4 regions of the Burkholderia seminalis genome follow, and region 1 is predicted to be linked to each of the others. Evidence: riboswitches for the same ligand, from Rfam matches in the RefSeq annotation. Region 1 holds a riboswitch; each other region holds the start of a gene.
The links. Region 1 has a riboswitch for cobalamin ahead of cobG (precorrin-3B synthase). Riboswitches for the same ligand answer to the same signal wherever they lie in the genome.

Region 2: it holds a riboswitch for cobalamin, as region 1 does, so the genes downstream of both, WJ12_RS32490 (CbtB domain-containing protein) here and cobG (precorrin-3B synthase) in region 1, are expected to answer to the same signal.
Region 3: it holds a riboswitch for cobalamin, as region 1 does, so the genes downstream of both, WJ12_RS12355 (FecCD family ABC transporter permease) here and cobG (precorrin-3B synthase) in region 1, are expected to answer to the same signal.
Region 4: it holds a riboswitch for cobalamin, as region 1 does, so the genes downstream of both, WJ12_RS27980 (TonB-dependent receptor domain-containing protein) here and cobG (precorrin-3B synthase) in region 1, are expected to answer to the same signal.

The regions. Positions count from the first base shown of each region.
Region 1 is NZ_CP013398.1:1,836,035-1,840,796, forward strand. It holds gene WJ12_RS08290 (precorrin-8X methylmutase) at 1-483, opposite strand, end outside; gene cobG (precorrin-3B synthase) at 476-1,840, opposite strand; cobalamin riboswitch at 1,948-2,138, opposite strand; gene cbiE (precorrin-6y C5,15-methyltransferase (decarboxylating) subunit CbiE) at 2,461-3,741, shown strand; gene WJ12_RS08305 (cobalt-precorrin-5B (C(1))-methyltransferase) at 3,741-4,762, shown strand, end outside.
Region 2 is NZ_CP013400.1:2,687,683-2,692,444, forward strand. It holds gene metE (5-methyltetrahydropteroyltriglutamate--homocysteine S-methyltransferase) at 1-779, opposite strand, end outside; gene WJ12_RS32480 (LysR family transcriptional regulator) at 908-1,816, shown strand; gene WJ12_RS32485 (CbtA family protein) at 1,813-2,550, opposite strand; gene WJ12_RS32490 (CbtB domain-containing protein) at 2,564-2,773, opposite strand; cobalamin riboswitch at 2,807-2,945, opposite strand; gene WJ12_RS32495 (histidine phosphatase family protein) at 2,996-3,613, shown strand; gene WJ12_RS32500 (inorganic phosphate transporter) at 3,754-4,762, shown strand, end outside.
Region 3 is NZ_CP013398.1:2,733,198-2,737,959, reverse strand. It holds RNA gene ssrS (6S RNA) at 1-102, opposite strand, end outside; gene WJ12_RS12365 (cell division protein ZapA) at 184-498, opposite strand; gene WJ12_RS12360 (ATPase) at 495-845, opposite strand; cobalamin riboswitch at 1,000-1,251, shown strand; gene WJ12_RS12355 (FecCD family ABC transporter permease) at 1,411-2,409, shown strand; gene WJ12_RS12350 (ABC transporter ATP-binding protein) at 2,406-3,221, shown strand; gene cobT (nicotinate-nucleotide--dimethylbenzimidazole phosphoribosyltransferase) at 3,283-4,338, shown strand; gene WJ12_RS12340 (adenosylcobinamide-GDP ribazoletransferase) at 4,328-4,762, shown strand, end outside.
Region 4 is NZ_CP013400.1:1,627,647-1,632,408, reverse strand. It holds gene WJ12_RS27990 (alpha/beta hydrolase) at 1-610, opposite strand, end outside; gene WJ12_RS36955 (TetR-like C-terminal domain-containing protein) at 633-962, opposite strand; gene WJ12_RS36950 (hypothetical protein) at 891-1,226, shown strand; gene WJ12_RS27980 (TonB-dependent receptor domain-containing protein) at 1,336-3,264, opposite strand; cobalamin riboswitch at 3,480-3,672, opposite strand; gene WJ12_RS27975 (hypothetical protein) at 4,089-4,337, opposite strand; gene WJ12_RS27970 (threo-3-hydroxy-L-aspartate ammonia-lyase) at 4,454-4,762, opposite strand, start outside.

The DNA of each region.
Region 1 (4,762 bases):
CGGAAAACCGAGGATCAGCGCGGGACGCGGCGCGCCGGCGTCGATCATGTCGAGCAGGTGGAACAGCGCGGTCGGCGCATTGCCGATCACGACGACGCTGCCCGCGAGATGCGGACGCCACAGTTCGAGCGCCGCCGCCGAGCGCGTGTTGCCGAGATGGCGCGCGAGATCGGGCACCTCCGGCTCGCCGAGCGTGCAGATCACGCGGTTGTCGGCCGGCAGCCGCGCGCGCGTGATGCCTTCGGCGACCATTCTCGCGTCGCACAGGATCGGCGCGCCGGCCGCGAGCGCGGTGCGGCCGGCCGTGCCGGCGCCAGCCGAAAAGCGCAGGTCGTAGACGACGTCGACCATCCCGCACGCATGGATCACGCGCACCGCGAGTTTCTCGAGGTCGGGCGGAACGCGCGACAGGTCGGCCTCGGCGCGGATCGTCGCGAACGACTGGCGGTAGATTTCCTGCCCGTCGCGAATGTAGTCAAGCATCGGTGGTGTCCTGGCTGTGCCGCGCGTCCGCCAAACGGGCCGCGGCCTGGTCAATCGTCAGATGGCGCGCGAGCGGGGCGCCAAGGCCCGCGGCCGCGTCGCGCCGGTAAAGGTCGTAGTGCGCGGGCGCCACCGCGACGAGCGTGTGCGCCGCGGGATGCGGCAGCGCGCAGTGGCGCTCGCAGCCGGTCAGGTGCACGTCGACCGGATGGCCGATGCGCGCGGCGAGGGCGAGCGCGTCGTGTTTCGTGTCGGCCCGCGCTTTCGCGCAGCCCGTGCTGCCGGTGCAGGCGACGAGGGTCGCCAGCGGGTCGGACGATGCGCAGACGAGGCCGAGCGACGCAAGTGCCGCCAACGTGGCCGGTGCACGGTCGTTCGGCACACCGTGGAGAAACACGCCTTGCCACGGCGTCATCGACAACGTGCCGTCGCCGTCGGCTTCGGCCAGCGCGGCGAGCCGTTCCAGTCGTGTCGCGTCGAGCCGCCCGAGCACGCATTGCGCGCCGACGCTGCAGCGCGCCGCATCGCGCGACGCGCGCATGCCGAAACGCAGCGCCGGGTCGGTGCGCGTGCGCCGCCAGCCGGCGAGCGCGGAATCAGCCGTGAGCGGGAAGGGCAGGTAGTGCTGCGCGCGTGCGAGCAACGCGCATTCACCGGCGGTCGCGAGCACCCCACGCATCCGCGTGACCTCGGCCGGTGCGAGATCGAGGAACGCGAGCAGCAATGCGCGAACCAGTGCGACGGCCTGATCGGGCGACACGTCGACCGATGCGGGCCGGTCGTCCTGCGCGACCGGCGGGAAGCCGGCCAGCCCGGCCGCGACGCGTACCGCGCCGTCCGCGCGGCGCCAGGCGGCCAGCCAGATGTCGTGTGGATGATCGAGCGCCGCAACCGCTTCGCCGCCGTCGAGCTGGATCGAGAATTTCGGCGACAGCTCGCCGCGGCGCGGCTCGCCGGCCAGCATGTCGAGCAGCGGCATCGCGAGCGCGCGGCTGTCGACGAGCGCGGCGGGATCGTGCCCGGCGAGCGGGCTGAGCAAGAGGTTGCGGACGTCGTCGCTCGCGGCGAGCGCGGCCGTCTCGTCGACCGCGCCTGCGGCAGCGTCGACGCGCGGGCCGAGCCCCGCCTCGAGCAATGCGCGCGTCAGCGCATCGGCGGCGCTGTCGCGAATGCCGCGCAGCTGGAGATTCGCGCGATTGGTCGCGTCGATCGCGCCGGAGCCGTACGCGCGGGCGGCGGCGGCAATCGCACGCGCCTGGCGCGCATCGAGCCGGCCGCCCGGTAACTTGACCCGGCACAGCCCGCCATCGGCGGCCGCGACCACGCGCACGAGCCCCGGGCAGGCCGACGGGCGCACGACGGGCGACGCAGGAATCGAATCGGGGGCGGAACTCAACGGGATACCGGGACAGTGTCGCGCCGCGGCCAACGCATCGGTACACCCCGCCCGACGCCGACTGGCACGCACGCACTTTCTGGCCGGCAGGTCTCCTGGCTGACAGGTCGGCGCCGGCTCCCGGCCTTCCCGGTGAAACCAGTGGCATGAGGGGGAGATCGGCTCGCTGTCTACAGTTGCGGGGGCAGCCACAGCGGCGCGCGGCGCGCCCTGTGTTCCCTCTTCGGCCCCGAAGGGCACCGGCGAACGAACGGCCGTAGGATACCCGATTTCGGCACCGGCCCGACATCGGCCATGTGCGTCGCAACCGTGTCGCAGCATGGCTGCGACGACCTGCGCGCGGCAGCGCGGATGGTACGATTGGCGGCTCGGCACTGGATCGGCGACACGCCGGTATCCGCGACGATGAAACTGGGCGGGGCCAGCTGTTCGCCATGCGGATCGCGCGGGCCTGGCCGACACCGCTGGCGCGTCCCGCGCCGGGCAGTCGGCGCCGACGGCAATCGCCGGATCGACGCGCGGCGGCGCAACGGCTGCGCATCGCAACACACTGGATGAAATCGAACGATGGGGAAGGGTGCATGACGGCGTGGCTGACGGTAGTGGGCATCGGCGACGACGGTTACGCGGGGCTCGGGCGCAATGCGCGACGCGCGCTGCTCGGCGCGACGCGCGTGGTCGGCGCGAAGCGGCATCTCGACATGCTGCCCGCGCGGTTGCCGGCCGCGCGCGAAGCGTGGCCGTCGCCGTTCGATCTCGCGGGCGTGCTCGCGCGGCGCGGCTCGCCCGTCTGCGTGCTCGCGAGCGGCGACCCGATGCTGTTCGGCGTCGGCGCGACGCTCGCGCGCCAGCTTTCTCCCGACGAATGGCGCGTGCTGCCCGCGCCGTCGTCGCTGTCCCTCGCGGCCGCACGCCTCGGCTGGGCGCTGCAGGACGTCGGCGCGGTGTCGCTCGTCGGCCGTCCGCTCGCGACGCTCGCGCGTCATCTGCTGCCGGGCCGGCGCCTGTTCGTGCTGAGCGCCGACGGCCGCACGCCGGCCGCCGTCGCGGCCGAACTCGCCGCACGCGGCTTCGGGCCGACGCGCATCAGCGTGTTCGAACATCTGGGCGGCCCGCTCGAACGGCGCGTCGACGGCCTCGCGCAGGACTGGAAAGTCGCCGAAACGGCCGCGCTCAATCTCGTCGCGCTCGACTGCCGGGCCGGCCCCGACGCGCCGCGCCGCGCGCTCACGCCGGGCCTGCCCGACGATGCATACCGCCACGACGGCCAGCTCACCAAGCGCGACTTGCGCGCGATGACGCTCGGGCGCCTCGCGCCCGCACCCGGCGAGCTGCTGTGGGACGTCGGCGCGGGCAGTGGCTCGATCGGCATCGAATGGATGCGTGCGCATCCATCCTGCCAGGCGATCGCGGTCGAGGCGCATGCGGAACGGCAGCGCTTCATCGAACACAACCGCGACGCACTCGGCGTGCCGGGCCTGCAGCTCGTCGCGGGCCGCGCGCCCGACGCGCTGGCAGGGCTCGCCACGCCCGACGCGATCTTCATCGGCGGCGGTGCGACGGCGCCCGGCGTGCTCGACGCGTGCTGGGCCGCGCTGAAACCCGGCGGCCGGCTCGTCGCGAATGCGGTCACGCTGCAGGGCGAGATGGCGCTCGCCGCGTGGCGCGACGCGCACGGCGGCACGCTCACGCGCGTGTCGCTCGCGCATGCGGAACCGCTCGGCCGCTTCGACACGTGGCGCCAGCCGCTGCCCGTCACGCTGTACGACGTGCGCAAGCCCGACGCGGCCGACAGGGTCGAGACGGCCGATGCGATCGACATAGCCGGCGCATCGAACCCGGCGAACGCAACGGACGCGTGATGCGCGACGAAACCCCCGAACAGCCCGCGCCGCTGCGGTTCGGCTACACGACCGGCAGCTGCGCGACCGCGACGTCGCTCGCGGCTGCGCGGCTGCTGCTCGCGGGCCGGGCGGACGACGCGGTCGAGATCGTGCTGCCGAAAGGGCAGCGCGTGATGATGCGGCTCGAGTTCTGCCGCCTCACGGCCGAAGGCGCGGAAGCCGGCACGATCAAGGATGCCGGTGACGATCCGGATGTCACGCACGGCGCGCTGATCTTCGCGCGTGTCGCGCTCGCGGCCGCGCCCGGCGTGCGCTTTCACGCGGGGCCGGGCGTCGGCACGGTCACGCGCGCGGGGCTGACGCTGCCGGTCGGCGAACCGGCGATCAACCCGGTGCCGCGCCAGATGATGACGACGCATCTGGAAGCGCTCGCAGCCGAGCACGGCTACGCAGGCGGCTTCGACGTGACGATCGGCGTCGAAGGCGGCGAGGCGCTCGCGCTGAAGACGATGAACCCGCGCCTCGGCATCGTCGGCGGGCTGTCGATTCTCGGCACGACGGGCATCGTGCGGCCGTTCTCGTGTTCGGCCTATATCGCATCGATCCACCAGGGGATCGATGTCGCGCGCGCCAACGGCATCGCGCATATCGCCGCGTGTACGGGCAACGCGAGCGAGGACGCGATGCGCGCGCACTACGGCCTGCCCGACATGGCGCTGATCGAGATGGGCGATTTCGCGGGCGCGGTGCTCAAGCACCTGCGCCGCGCACCGGTCGCGCGGTTGTCGATGTGCGGCGGATTCGGCAAGCTTAGCAAGCTCGCGGCGGGCCATCTCGACCTGCACAGCCGCCATTCGAGCATCGACCTGCCGCTGCTCGCGCAATGGGCGGCTGAAGCCGGCGCGAGCGAGGCGCTGCAGGCCGCAATGCGCGCCGCGAACACGAGCCAGGAAGCGCTGAAGCTCGCCCTGGCCGACGGCGTGCCGCTCGGCGATCTCGTTTGCGCGCAGGCGCTGCGGGTCGCACGCGACATCGTGCC
Region 2 (4,762 bases), on a different replicon from region 1:
GACGCCGCGAGCGTCAGGTTGTCCTGAAGCTGGCCGAAGTACGTCGCGAGCAGCAGCTTGATGCGGCGCGTTTCCAGCACCGCGTAGGCGGTGCGGAAGGCCTGGCGCCATTCGGCATCGAGTTCGGTCACGAGAATCGGCTCGTCGATCTGCACCCATTCGACGCCCTGCGCGGTCAGCGTGTCGAGCAGCGCGCCGTACACGGGCAGCAGCTTCGGCAGCAGCGCGAGGCGATCGGAATCGTCCTTCGCCTTGCCGAGCCACAGGTACGTGACGGGGCCGAGGATCACCGGCTTCGCGTTCACGCCCTGCGCGGTCGCCTCGGCCAGTTGCTGCAGCAGGCGCGACGGATCGAGCGAGAAGTTCGTGTCGGCGTGGAATTCCGGGACGATGTAGTGGTAGTTCGTATCGAACCACTTCGTCATTTCACTGGCCGCGACGCCGCCGCAGCACGCCGCGTGTTCTTCAGCCGATTGCGCCGACCGGCCGCGCGCGACGCGGAAGGCGTTGTCGAGCGCGTCACCGTGGAAGTCCTGCACGCGCTTCGGCAGATTGCCGAGCGTGAAGCTCATGTCGAGCACCTGGTCGTAGAACGAGAAATCGCCGATCGGCGCCAGGTCCAGGTCGCGCTGATCGTGCCAGTGGCGCCGGCGCAGCTCGGCGCCGAGCGCCTTCAGCGCGTCGCGCGACGATTCGCCCTTCCAGTAGCGCTCGAGACCGAACTTGAGTTCGCGCTTCGCGCCGATGCGCGGGAAACCGAGATTGTGTGTCGTGACCATGAAGCTGCCGTCCAGAGAAAAATTGAAGATCCGGCAGCCATCATAGGGATTTCAACACATGAAATAAAATGGCATTATTTCATTCATCCATTAAAGTTGTTCATGCATTCATTGCGTGCCCCCCATCCATGCTGGAACGATTCCATCTCGTCGTCATTCGTGAAGTCGAGCGCCAGGGCTCGCTGACCGCGGCCGCCAATGCGCTGCACCTCACGCAATCGGCGCTCAGCCATACCGTCCGGAAGATCGAGCAGCAGCTCGGCACGCCGATCTGGGACCGCGAAGGCCGCGGCCTGCGGCTCACGCAGGGCGGGCACTACCTGCTGAAACTGGCGAACCGGCTGCTGCCGCAGTTCGAACTCGCCGAGGAGCGGATGAAGCAGTACGCGAAGGGCGAGCGCGGCACGCTGCGCATCGGGATGGAATGCCACCCGTGCTACCAGTGGCTGCTGAAGGTCGTGTCGCCGTACCTGTCGCGCTGGCCCGACGTCGACGTGGACGTGAAGCAGCGCTTCCAGTTCGGCGGCATCGGCGCGCTGTTCGGCCATGACGTCGACGTGCTCGTGACACCCGACCCGTTGAACAAGCCGGGGTTGCGCTTCGATCCCGTGTTCGATTACGAGCAGGTGCTGGTGGTCGCCGACTCGCACCGGTTCGCGAACGCCGACTACGTCACGCCCGAGCAGCTGACCGACGAGATCCTGATCACGTACCCCGTCGAAACCGACCGGCTCGACATCTACAACCAGTTCCTGACGCCGGCCGGCATCGTGCCGAGGCGGCACAAGTCGATCGAGACGACCGACATCATGCTGCAGATGGTGGCGAGCGGGCGCGGCGTGGCCGCGCTGCCGAGATGGCTGGCCGACGAGTACGCCGACCGGATGCCGGTCGTGCCGGTCAAGCTCGGCAAGAAGGGAATCGCGAAGCAGATCTTCCTCGGCATCCGCGAGGCGGATGCATCGATCGACTATCTGGCCGCGTTCGTCGCGCTGGCGCGCGAATCGACGTGGAGCGCGCCGCGCATGCTGCGCTAGGCGCGCATCGCGATGCGTTCGCTGCGTTCGACCCAGGCACCGAACAGCAGGCCGATCGTCGTCCACATGATCGCCTGCATCCCGAGCGCGGCGACGCGGAACTTCCACAGCAAGGCAGCCGGGAATGCGGCCGGTACCTCGTCGAACGACGGCAACCCCAGCTGCACGGCCGCGATGATCGCGACGAACACGAGGCCCGCGACGATCGACGCGTTCCATTGACCGAGCTTCGCCAGCAGGTGGCGGCGCACGCCGACCGAGAACACCATCGTCGCGATCGAGATCGCGATCATCAGGAAGAACAGGCCCGTGCGCTGGCCGATCGTATCGGGGTCGCCGACCGCCGGCGGATTGGCCGGGTACTTGATGTTCGGCACGATCACGAGGGCGATGAACGCCGCCAGCGCGAGCCACGCGGCGAGCTGCCGTGCCGGCAGGCGGCCGCCGCGCCCGTACGCATAGGCAAAGACCAGCGAGAACAGTCCGCCGAAAGCCGCGCCATAGGTCACGACGCCCGTCAGCAGGCCGAGACCGGCCTGGGTGTGGCGGCTGACCAGTTCGACCTCGTGATCGTGATCGTGCCCGGGCTCGTCGCCCTTGGCGGCATCGAGTTTTTCTTCAAGGGAGATCGCCCGATCGACTTGCGGTTCGCCGACGATTTTCGCGAAACCGAACGTGATGAGACCCGCGGCGATGCCTGCGAGCATCCCGCGCATGAGCAGCTTTCCGACCATCGTGTGCTCCGCGTCAGTGGCAGGGAAAGCCGAGCAGATGGCGGCCGTCGTGGACGAACTCGTGGACATACATGCCCGGCACGAGCGACGTCGCGCCTTGTTCCGCGCCGACGAAATACAGGGCGAGCAACAGGATCAGGCCGACGAATACGGCCCAGGGCAACAGTTCACGGACGGGGATGGGGGCCGGCACGACCGCCGGCTTCAGCACTGCTTCGCTCATGGATGCACCTCAGGGGAATCGCGCCCCGACAAATGATGGATGGGTACGAAGGCAGGTCTGGCTTCCGGGATCGTCGATTCTCCGGTTACAGTGGCGCGACCGCGCCGGAATTGCACCGGCTTCCGCGTTTCGTATCGGGCGAATTGTACGCGCGAACGGGCGCGTATTGAAGTGATCGCGCGGTGACAATCACGTCCCGTTCCGGATCATCCGACCATCGACATGACCCTGCATGCCTCGTTGCGCCTGATCGCACACGCATCGACCCGGGCGATGCGCACCGGCACGTTCCCCGACGACGATCCGCTCGACGCGCGCGGGCGCGCCGAAGCTGCCGCGTGGCGCGGCCGGTGGTCACGCGCCGGCGGATCGCTCGTCGTGCTGTGCAGCCCCGCATGCTGTGCGCGGCAGACCGCCGATGCGCTCGGGCTGCGCGCCGACGTCGACGACGCGCTGCGCGACATCGACTACGGCAACTGGCGCGGCAAGCGCCTGAGCGACCTCGCACGCGATCTGCCGGGCGAACTTGCCGCGTGGATCGGCGATCCGTCCGCCTCGCCGCACGGCGGCGAATCGTTCGCAGCCGCCGCGCATCGGGTCGGCACATGGTTGAACGCGCTGCCGCCTGGTCGCGACGTGATCGCGATCACGCACGCGCCGCTCGTCCGTGCGGCCCTCGCGCATGTGCTGCGGATGGATCCGGCGGCGGCCGCGCGTCTCGACATCGCGCCGCTGTCATGCACGACGTTCGCCGCTTCGCCGGACGGCTGGTCATGGGTCGCGCCGGATGACGACCGACGCGACGCCGGTGCGTCAACCACCGTTGCGCCCACTATGTGAGCGATCAGGGCGACGCAGCGCCGAGCATTCGGCCAATCAGCTTACATCCCGTAAGACACACCGTTCGTGGTCCCGACTGTCATCAAACTGACTGCTGGTCACCGCTAGGATCGGACGCGGTTCCCTCACGAGATGCCGTCATGAATCAACCTGCTTCGTCCGCCCCGAACAACGCCGGCTCCATCGAACGTACCAGGCAGATCGGCTATGCCGTGTTCCTGCTGGTGCTCGTGCTCGGCGCCCTCTATATCGGCACGCACCTGTTCGACGATCTGTCGCCGGTCCGCGAAGGCTCGCTGTTTCCGTACCTGTTGCTCGGCGCGGCATTGCTGATCGCGCTCGGCTTCGAATTCGTCAACGGCTTCCACGACACCGCGAATGCGGTCGCCACCGTGATCTATACGCATTCGCTGACGCCGAACGTCGCGGTGATCTGGTCGGGCATGTGGAACTTCCTCGGCGTGATGGTCTCGAGCGGCGCCGTCGCGTTCGGGATCCTGCAGTTGCTGCCCGTCGAGCTGATCCTGCAGGTCGGCAGCGGGGCGGGCTTCGCGATGGTGTTCGCGCTGCTGATCGCCGCGATCGTGTGGAACCTCGCGACCTGGTATTTCGGGTTGCCCTCGTCGAGCTCGCATACGCTGATCGGGTCGATCATCGGCGTCGGGCTGATGAACCAGCTGATGCACGGGCCGTCCGGCACGAGCGGCGTCGACTGGGGTCAGGCGCTCGGCGTCGGCAAGTCGCTGCTGGTCTCGCCGATCGTCGGCTTCCTGTGCGCGGCGCTGCTGCTGCTCGTGCTGAAAGCGCTCGTGCGGATTCCCGAGCTGTACAAGGAGCCGCCGAAGGATCAGCCGCCGCCGTTCTGGATTCGCTGCCTGCTGATCCTGACCTGCACGGGCGTGTCGTTCGCACACGGGTCGAACGACGGACAGAAAGGGATGGGCCTCATCATGCTGATCCTGATCGGCACGGTGCCGACCGCGTATGCGCTGAACAAGGCCGTCACGCCGGCCGAATCGCAAACCTTCGTGGCGGTCGCGAACCAGGCGGCCGCGACGTTCGGCAAGTACACGAACGGCGTCGCGCCGTCCGCGAACCCGCGCGCCGACGTCGAGCACTACGTTCAGCATCGCGAACTGACGCCCGCCG
Region 3 (4,762 bases), 900 kb from region 1:
ATCAGACAGAGTGACGCGCGCGCCCGTGCTACAAATTTCCGCAACCGTGCACATGGCATTGGTTCAAGGAATATATGACCTTGGCGAACCAGGCAGGGAAGCTGACTGAACTGTGATTCGATGCGCCAATTTGACCACCGTTGACCGCCGAGATCAAGGGGAATCGACGCATCGTTTGAAACGTTACTGCGTCTCGTGCTGTGCGAGCACCGCGCCGAGCTGTTCGTTCATCTGGTGCATTGTACGACGGATTTCCTCCGCCGGAAATGCTTCACCGTGCCGCACGCTCGTTTGCAGCCGCAGCAATTCCGATGCGAGCGACAGCGCCGCCATCACCGCAATGCGATCGGTGCCGCGTACCGAACTGTTCGAGCGGATTTTCGACATTTCGGCGTCGACGCGCGCGACGGCCTCGAGCAGTGCCGCTTCGGTCTCGGCCGAACAGGCGAGACGATAGGCCTGACCGAGAATCGAGACTTCGATCTGCTTGGTGCTCATGCATGTTCTCCGTGGCTGGCCGCGTCATCGCCATCCGGGCGTGCCTGCGCATCCAGCAGGTCGAGCTGGTTGTCGGCTTGCTCCGCGCTTTTCGAGCGCGGCAGCTTTTCGAGAATCGCGTTCAGTTTCACCTGGGCGTCGTCGATCTTTGCCGACAGCGTGTCGCGCTCGGCCGCGAGCGCATTGCGTTCGTCGCGCAGTGCCGCGAGTTCCGCGCGGACCGTGTCCGCTTCCGCGCGCAATTGCGCGACCTGCTCCTCGAGCGCGAGCCGTTCCGCGTGATAGCGCTTGTTCAGCGAAATCAGACGGCCAATATTTTGAGATAAGGTTTCGAGTTCGTTGAGCATTTGCTGCGTCCTCTAAAGACCCAGCATTTTAGCGCGGAATAACGCGCAATCCGACATCTGTAACGTTTCCAGTCGTAACACCCCGGCTTCTTGCCGCGAATCGGTGCTTCCCGTGCGTGTCCGGATGCTTCCTTGACGCTCGCGCGACCGGCTCCTAAACTGGCGCCGCCTCGGTGCTCGCGCGTGGCACGCGCGGTTAAACGGGAAGCAGGGCGTGCGCTCCGGGAGCGTGCCAACCTGCGCTGCCCCCGCAACGGTAAGCGGCCGCGTCCGTCGACGCAGGCCGGCTCGGGCGCGTTTTGCGTGCAGGTGTCGCACGCGGGCGCGGGCCACTGCGCGTGAAACGCGCGGGAAGGCGAGCCGGACCGCCGCCAGCCCGGATACCGGCCGAGACGGGAAGCCCGCACGGGTTTCATGACGCGCGGCCTGCGGGGAGGCGGGGCGCGCAACGCTTCACGGAATGTTCTTCGATGCTGACCCCAATCGTCCGCGCGGCGTCCCCGTCACGTCCGGCCGGCCACCTCGAGCGGATGCGCCGCGCATCATGCGCGCGGCCGTGCACGGCATGAGCGCCGCGCGCGCCGCCGCGATCTGGGCCGCGCTGGCCGCCGTGGTCGCGCTGCTGTTCGTCGCGTCGCTGTCGATCGGCAGCGTGCCGATGTCGCCGTGGCAGGCGCTCGTGTCGCTCGTCCCGCATGGCGGCGACGCGCTGTTCGCCGAGATCGTCCGCACGCTGCGTCTGCCGCGCGCGCTCGCCGGCTTCGCGTGCGGCGCGCTGCTCGCGCTGGCCGGCGCGCTGTTGCAGGTGCTGCTGCGCAACCCGCTTGCGGAACCGTACGTGCTCGGCGTGTCCGGCGGCGCGGCCGGCTTCGCGCTCGTCGCGATGATTGCCGGCGGCGCATGGTGGCTCGTCGACGCGTCGGCATTCGCCGGTTCGCTCGTCTCGGTCGCGCTCGTGCTCGGTCTCGCGCGCCGCGCGTTGTGGCGCGGCGATTCGCGCGACGCGTCGCCGCGCCTGCTGCTCACCGGCGTCGTGATCGCGGCCGGGTGGGGCGCGCTCGTCACGCTGTTGCTGTCGCTCGCTCCCGATGCGCGGCTGCGCGGCATCATCTTCTGGCTCACGGGCGACCTGAACGGCGTGACGGCGCCCTGGTTCGCATGGGGGGCGCTGTTGCTGGCCGCATGCGTCGCGCTGCCGGCCGCGCCGCAACTGAACGTGCTGCTGCGCGGCGACGCGACCGCGCAGGCGCTCGGCGTGCCCGTCGCGCGCCTGCGCGTGCGGATCTATCTCGTCGCGTCGCTGGCGGCCGCGGCCGCGGTGACGACGGCCGGCACGATCGGCTTCGTCGGCCTCGTCGTGCCGCATGCGCTGCGGCTCGCGTTCGGCAACGACCAGCGGATGCTGCTGCCGGCCGCGATGCTCGCGGGCGGCGGCGGCGTGATGGCGGCCGACCTGCTCGCGCGCACCGCGATCGCGCCCGCGCAGTTGCCGGTCGGCGTGATGACCGCGTTGATCGGCGTGCCGGTGTTCCTGTGGATGTTGTTGAGGAGGCCGATGCGATGACGGATGCCGCACTGCGCGCGGGCGGCGGCGAGCTGCGCTGCATGGCCGTCGACCTGACGCTGAAGGCCGGCGCGCGCACGTTGCTCGACGGGTTCACGCAGGCGTTTCGGCCCGGCGAGATCTGGTGCGTCGCGGGGCCGAACGGCGCCGGCAAGACGACGCTGCTCGCGACGCTCGCGGGGTTGCAGCCGCCGGCCGGCGGACAGGTCGAGATCGACGGCCGGCCGCTGGTCGCGTGGCCGCCCGGGCCCCTCGCGCAGCGTCGCGCGCTGATGCCGCAGCAGCTGCACGACGCGTTCAGCGCGACGGTGCTCGACACGGTGCTGCTTCACCGCTATCCGTATCTCGGCGGCTGGGGCTGGGAGCGCGACGGCGATCGCGCGGCCGCGTACGACGCACTCGCGACGTTCGATCTGACCGCACTCGCGTCGCGCGATGTATTGTCGCTGTCGGGCGGCGAGCGGCAGCGGGTCGCGCTGGCCGCGACGCTGTGCCAGGATGCGCCGCTGATGCTGCTCGACGAACCGCTCGCGCATCTCGACCTGCATCACCAGATCGACTGCCTGACCGCGCTGGGCGCATGGCTCGACCGGGGCCCGCGCACGGTGCTGTTTTCGTGCCACGACCTGAATCTCGCGCGGCGTTTCGCGACGCACGCGTTGCTGCTCGACGGCCGCGGCCGCGCGTCGGCCGGCCCCGTGCACGACGTGCTGACGCCCGAACGCGCGAGCGACGCGTTCGGCTATCCGCTCGTGCTGATCCGCGAGAACGGCCGCGATGCGTTGCTGCCGGCATGGCCTGCGCGACCATGACCTTTCCTTTTCCGATTCCTCCGATGCGCGGCGCGTGCCGCGCCAACGACACGGCTTCCCGATGACGACTTCGACCCCCTTCCCGCCCGCGATCGCGCCGCTCGACGACGCGCTGCGCACGCGCCTGCAGCATGTGATCGACCACAAGACCAAGCCGCCGGGCAGCCTCGGCCAGCTCGAGGCGCTCGCGCTGCAGATCGGCCTGATCCAGCATACCGAGCGACCGGTCGTGCAGCGCCCCGTGACGATCGTGTTCGCCGGCGATCACGGGATCGCCGCCGAGGGTGTCAGCCCTTATCCGCAGGCGGTGACCGCGCAGATGGTCGCGAATTTCCTGGCCGGCGGCGCGGCGATCAACGCGTTCTCGGGCGTCGCGCAGAGCGCGCTCGAGATCGTCGATGCGGGCGTCGCGTCGCCGTTGCCGCTGTCGGACCGGCTGGTGTCGCTGCCGGTCGCGCGCGGCACGCGCAACTTCGCGGCGGAGCCGGCGATGTCGCGCGACGAGGCGACGACGGCGCTCTCCGCCGGCGCGGCGCGCGTGCGCCTGCATGCATCGCTCGGCACGAACGTGATCGGCTTCGGCGAGATGGGGATCGCGAACACGTCGTCGGCCGCGTGCCTGATGAGCCGCCTCCTCGACGTGCCGGTCGACGCATGCGTCGGACGCGGCACGGGCCTCGACGACCAGGGGCTCGCGCACAAGCGCGCGGTGCTCGGCCGTGCGCTCGTCAAGCATTCGCATGCGATCGCGCCGCTCGACGTGCTCGCGACGTTCGGCGGTTTCGAGATCGCGATGATGACGGGCGCGTATCTCGCGGCCGCGAGCGAGCGGATGACGATTCTCGTCGACGGCTTCATCGCGACGGCCGCGCTGCTCGTCGCCGAACGCATCGTGCCCGGCGTGCGCGACTACTGCGTGTTCTCGCATACGTCGCACGAGGCCGGCCACCGGCGCATGCTCGAGCATTTCGGCGCGAAGCCGCTGCTCGCGCTCGACCTGCGGCTCGGCGAAGGCACGGGGGCGGCGCTCGCGCTGCCGCTCGTGCGCGCGGCGGCGGCCTTCCTCAGCGAGATGGCGAGCTTCGAGTCGGCCGGCGTCGACAATCGTGACGCCTGATCGCGTGCGCGGCGTGCGGGCCGAACTGCGCTACTTCTTCGTCGCGCTCGGCTATTTCACGCGCGTGCCGGTGCCGCGTTCGATCGGCTACGCGGCCGGCGATCTCGACCAGGCCGCGCGTTATTTCCCGCTCGTCGGCGCGTGCGTCGGCGCGTGGGGTGCGCTCGTCTATCTCGCCGCGCTGCGGGTGCTGCCCCCGTCGATCGCGGTCGGGCTGTCGATGGCGGCAACCCTGCTCGCGACCGGCGCGTTCCACGAGGACGGCCTCGCCGACAGTTGCGATGCGTTCGGCGGCGGCTATACGCGCGACGACGTGCTGCGCATCATGCACGACTCGCGGATCGGCACGTTCGGCGCGGTCGCGCTCGTGATCACGCTCGGCCTGAAATGGCAGGCGCTTGCGTCGATGCTGCCGCTGCGCGCC
Region 4 (4,762 bases), on a different replicon from region 1:
CGAGCGCGGCCGGCAGCGGCAAGCCTTCGTCGCGGGCACGCAGCACCATCGCGGCCGCGAGATTGCCGCCGGCCGAGCGGCCGCCGATGACGATGTTTTCCGGCGCGTGGCGCGCCAGCACGAACGCATAGGCCGCGATGCAATCGTCGAGCGCGGCCGGATACGGATGCTCGGGCGGCATGCGGTAATCGACGCCGTAGCAGCGAACGCCCAGGCGGTCGGCATGCATCTGTGCGCCGGCGCGGCATGCGGTGCCGCCGCCGACGATCAGCGCGCCGCCATGCAGGTCGATGTACGCGCATTCGTCGGAAGCGGCCGCTTCGGGCGTCGCGACGTGCAGGTCCGCATCGCCGGCCCGGATCGTCTCGACGCTCGAACGCAGATGGCCGGCCAGTTGCCCGACCGCGGCTGTGTAATGCGCGTCGGCGGCCGCCTTCACGCGCATCCACGCGTCGACATCGTCGGGCGCGGGCATCACGTGCAGCGCATTCAGCGGCACGCCGTCGTCGCCGACCAGGCGTTGCAACGCGGCTCGCGCTTCGTCGCTGATCGAGGTGGGGAAGGGCACGACGCGGCTCGGCAGCACGACGCCATCGGGTTTGTCGTTCATCGCTTGAATTCCATCAGGCCCGTCAAGCGGCCGAAGGCCAGTGGCGCAGCATCACGTCGAGCGCATCGAGGCTGCGCGACCACGATGCGTCGGAATCCGGTGTGCCGTGCGAGAAACCGCCGGCGCCTTCGAGCGTCACGTAGCCCATGAAGAAGCCGCCGAGCAGGCGGATCGCATGGGCCTGCTCGGCTTCCGGCAGGTCGTAGCTGCGCAGCACGGCCGAGGTCATCCTGACGAGCCGCCCGCCCGCGCTTTCGGCGGCGCGCTCGGGGCTCACCGGATGGCGCGCGGCCGCAAAGCGACCGGGGTGTGCGCGCGCATAGTCGCGATAGACGTTCGCGAGCGCGGTCAGCGCATCCTTGCCGGTGCGGTCGGCCAGCGCATCGGCGGCGCGATCGGCCAGCTCCTGCAGCGCGAACAGCGCGATCCGGCTCTTGAGATCGTCGAAACTCGGGACATGGGAATACAGGCTGGCCAGCTTGACGCCGAAATGCCGCGCGAGCGCCGCGCCGGTGAGCGGCTCGAAGCCGGTTTCGTCGGCGAGCCGCGCGCCGGCTTCGACGAGTTTGTCTACGGTAATGCCGGCACGCGCCGTGACGAATGCTATGGAAATTAGTCAAAAAACTAATTCTATTAGTTTTTGCCGCGAAGTCAATTTCCCGTACGCCGCCGGCCACGCCGATCCGCCCCGGCGCCCGCGACGCAGGCGCCGGGGCGACCGGTCGTCAGAACGTGTAGGTGACCTTGCCGAACGCGGTGCGGCCGAGCGTGTTGTAGCCGTACGCGGTCATGTATTGCCGGTCGAACAGGTTCGACAGCGACGCCGACACCGTCAGGTGCGAATTGATCCGGTACGACGCGCGCAGGCTCACCGTCAGGTACGACGGCAGATACGTCGTGTTGGCCGGGTCGTCGAACGTCGTGCCGCCGTAGAGCAGCGATGCGCCCGTGCTCAGCGCGTGGAGCTTCAGTTCGTCCCACGTGTGGTCGACGCTGAGGCTGACCGTCTGACGCGGCCGGCGGTTGAGCCAGGTCTGGTTGGTCTCGTCCTGCGGATTCAGGAGGCCGACGGCCAGACTCACCGGCGTCGAGCGGCCGATCGTCCCCTTGTACGACAGGTCGATGCCGCGGATGTGCGAGCGGCCGATGTTCATCGGCGAGAACGTTGCCGGGTTGTACGCGATCAGGTTGTTGACGTGCGTGTCGTAGACCGCCGCCGAGAACGTGCCGTACGACGTGTTCGCGTCGAGCGCGGCCTCGACCGACGTGCTGCGTTCCGGGCTGAGGTTCGGATTGCCGTAGCCGGGGTAGTACAGGTCGTTGAAACTCGGCAGGCGGAATGCGTTGCCGTACGACACGCGCGCGGTGTAGACCGGCGTGATCGTCCACGACAGCGCGGCGTTGCCGGTGTTCACGCCTTGCCCGGCGATGATCTCGCGACGCCCCGCGAGGAACAGCGTCACGCTGCCGAGCGTGGCCGACTGATGCAGCGAAAACGCCGAGTCGTTGCGCGTCGGTATGCCGCCGGGCGCGTCGATCGGCAGGAATGCCTGTTCGCGCGTGAAATCGTAGGCGAGCTTCGTTTCGCCCGACAGCGGCAGGCCGAACAGGCGGAACCCGTGCGCCTGATGGGTCAGCGACGTCGACGTGCTGATGCGCTGCGAATTGATCTGGTCGGTTGCGAGGGCCGGATTGTCCGCGTAGATGAACTGGCGGTCGTTCGCATAACCGAACGACTGGTCGAACTGCGTATCGGGCGTGATGTCGAGATGAAATGCGACGCCGGTCGTCAGCTGGTGATCGAGCTCGCGATTCGCATAGCCGCTGTTGTCGTAGGACAGGTCGGAGCGGTGATACAGCGCGAACGTCGAGATCGACCAGTTGTCGCGCGCATAGCCGAGCCGCGCATCGAGATCCTGCGCGTGATACGGATTGCGGCCGGCTTCGTGACCGTAGAAGAAGGGCCGCGTCGCATCGATGCCGGCCGTGTTGTAGTCGTGCAGCCCCAGCGAGTAGGTGACACCGCCGAGCGCGGCCAGCGGCCCTGTCGACGGCAGGGTGCCCGACGTGCGGAACTGCGTGTCGAACGTCTTGTTCGATCCGCCGCCGAACGACACGGTGGTCTGGTTCGGCCGGTTGGCGGCGCGGCGCGTGAAGAGCTGCACGACGCCGCCCATCGCGTTGCTGCCGAACGATGCGGCGGCCGGGCCCGAAATCACTTCCACGCGTTCGAACGCGTCGGTCGGCAGGTCGGCCCACGGCGCGATGCCGGTGGTCGGCGAGCCGATCCGGATCCCGTCGATGAACACGGCGACCTGGCTGGCCGACGAGCCGCGGATGCTGACCGACGCGGACGAGCCGGGGCCGCCGCTCTGCGAGACGGTCACGCCCGGCAGCGTCGCGAGCGCCTGCGTGATGCTCGGGTCGGTCGACGACAGCCGGTCGAGATCTTCTCGCGTAAGCACCTGCGTCGACGCATAGCGCCGGTCGAACGATTCGGGCAGGTGCCGCGTGTCGGTCACGCTGATCGTCGGCAGATCGGCGCCTTCCGCGGGCTGGGCGGGCGGCTGGAGCGCGGTATCGCCGGCGGCATGGGCGAGCGGGGTGAGCAGCGCGGTGGCGGCGGATGTGGCGAGCAGGTAACGAAGGTTCATCAGACAGCGAGAGAAAGCGTGTGGCGCGTAGGGCGGTCGCGAGCGAAGGGCGGGCAGGTTGCGCATGCCGACGGCGTGTCGGCGCGACGCTTCCGGCAGGGAAGCGGATTCGGGAACGAAGGACATCTGACGGATCCTGAGGTCGGGTCGTCCATGCAACGGGCGACCGCCAACGGCGGCGCTTGCGCATCGGGACACCCCGCCCGGTGCGGCTGCTGGACCTCGGGTCGATGGCAGGTCTCCTGGCTCGCGGGTCGTCATCCGTGCGGACCTTCCCGGTTTCCCAGTGGCGCGCAGTGGCACGGATTCGCCGCTCACAGTTGCGGGGGCAGCCGCAGATTCGAGTCGTTGCCCGTTCTGCGTTCCCTTTTGATCCCATCGCTGGGAACCATCAGCGCGCAAGGGTAATGGCGTGCGCTCCCGCACGTCAATTGCCGCGCCGCGCGAGGGTGCGAAAAAACGTCATTCTCCGGCAAGCGCTTTCCGAATCCTTTCGCTTGTGTGTTGGTGTCGAGTTTCTCGTCTGATGAATCGGGAGGGGCAAGCGGCATGCGAGCCGCGTCGTATCGAAGGCGAAACCGTAGGTTGTCCGGTCGACGTCAGCCGGCGCGTTGAGCAGCCCGGGCAGCGGCACAGCGTTGTCGCGGCGCGGATCGCCGAGCCGCATGCCGGTCGGTCGCCGCGGTTGCACGATCGGCCAGCCGAACAGCTGCAGATCGCGGAACAGCCCGCACCGACGACATCCTCGCCGCACGCGACCCGTCGCTGCCGGCGTTCTGATTGCCGGCGGGGCCGGGCGCGGCAGCGGCGCCCGGCGCGCGCCGTTACATGTGCGTGCCGGCGTGCGCGCGGCCGCCCGGGTCGCCGCCCCGATCGGGCGGCGTATTGTTCTGATCGATCTTCGCGAGCACGAAGCCGGCGTGCGGCAACGCGCCGGGCGAGCGGTGCATCGCTTGCGCGACGACGTCGTGCGGCGATGCGGCGGGGAAACCGGATGACGTCGCGCCCGGTTGGGCGAACGCCGGAAGGGAGGCGACCGCCAGGGCGGCGGCGACGATCGCGTGCGTGTTCATGGTGGCTCCTTCACGACTGACTGCGGGCAACGTCATCAGTCTAGGGCGCGAAACTTAACGCGTCGTGAAGGTGCCATGGCGCACGGATGACAGGATGTTCATGTGCGCCGCGACGCTCAGGCCGGCGTCGACACCAGTGCGCAGAAGTTCTCGAGATCGACGTTGCCGCCGCTGATCACGACGCCCACGCGCTTGCCCTGCAGCGCGTCCTTCATCCGTCGCGCGGCGGCGAACGCCAGGCAGCCGGTCGGCTCGACGACAATCTTCATACGGGTGGCGAAGAAGCGCATGCAGTCGATCAGCTCCGCGTCGGTCGCGGTCAGGATGTCGTCGACGTCGCGGCGGAGGATCGGGAACGTCAGGTTGCCGAGGTATTGCGTCTGCGCGCCGTCGGCGATCGTGCGCGGCGTGTCGATCCGCACGAT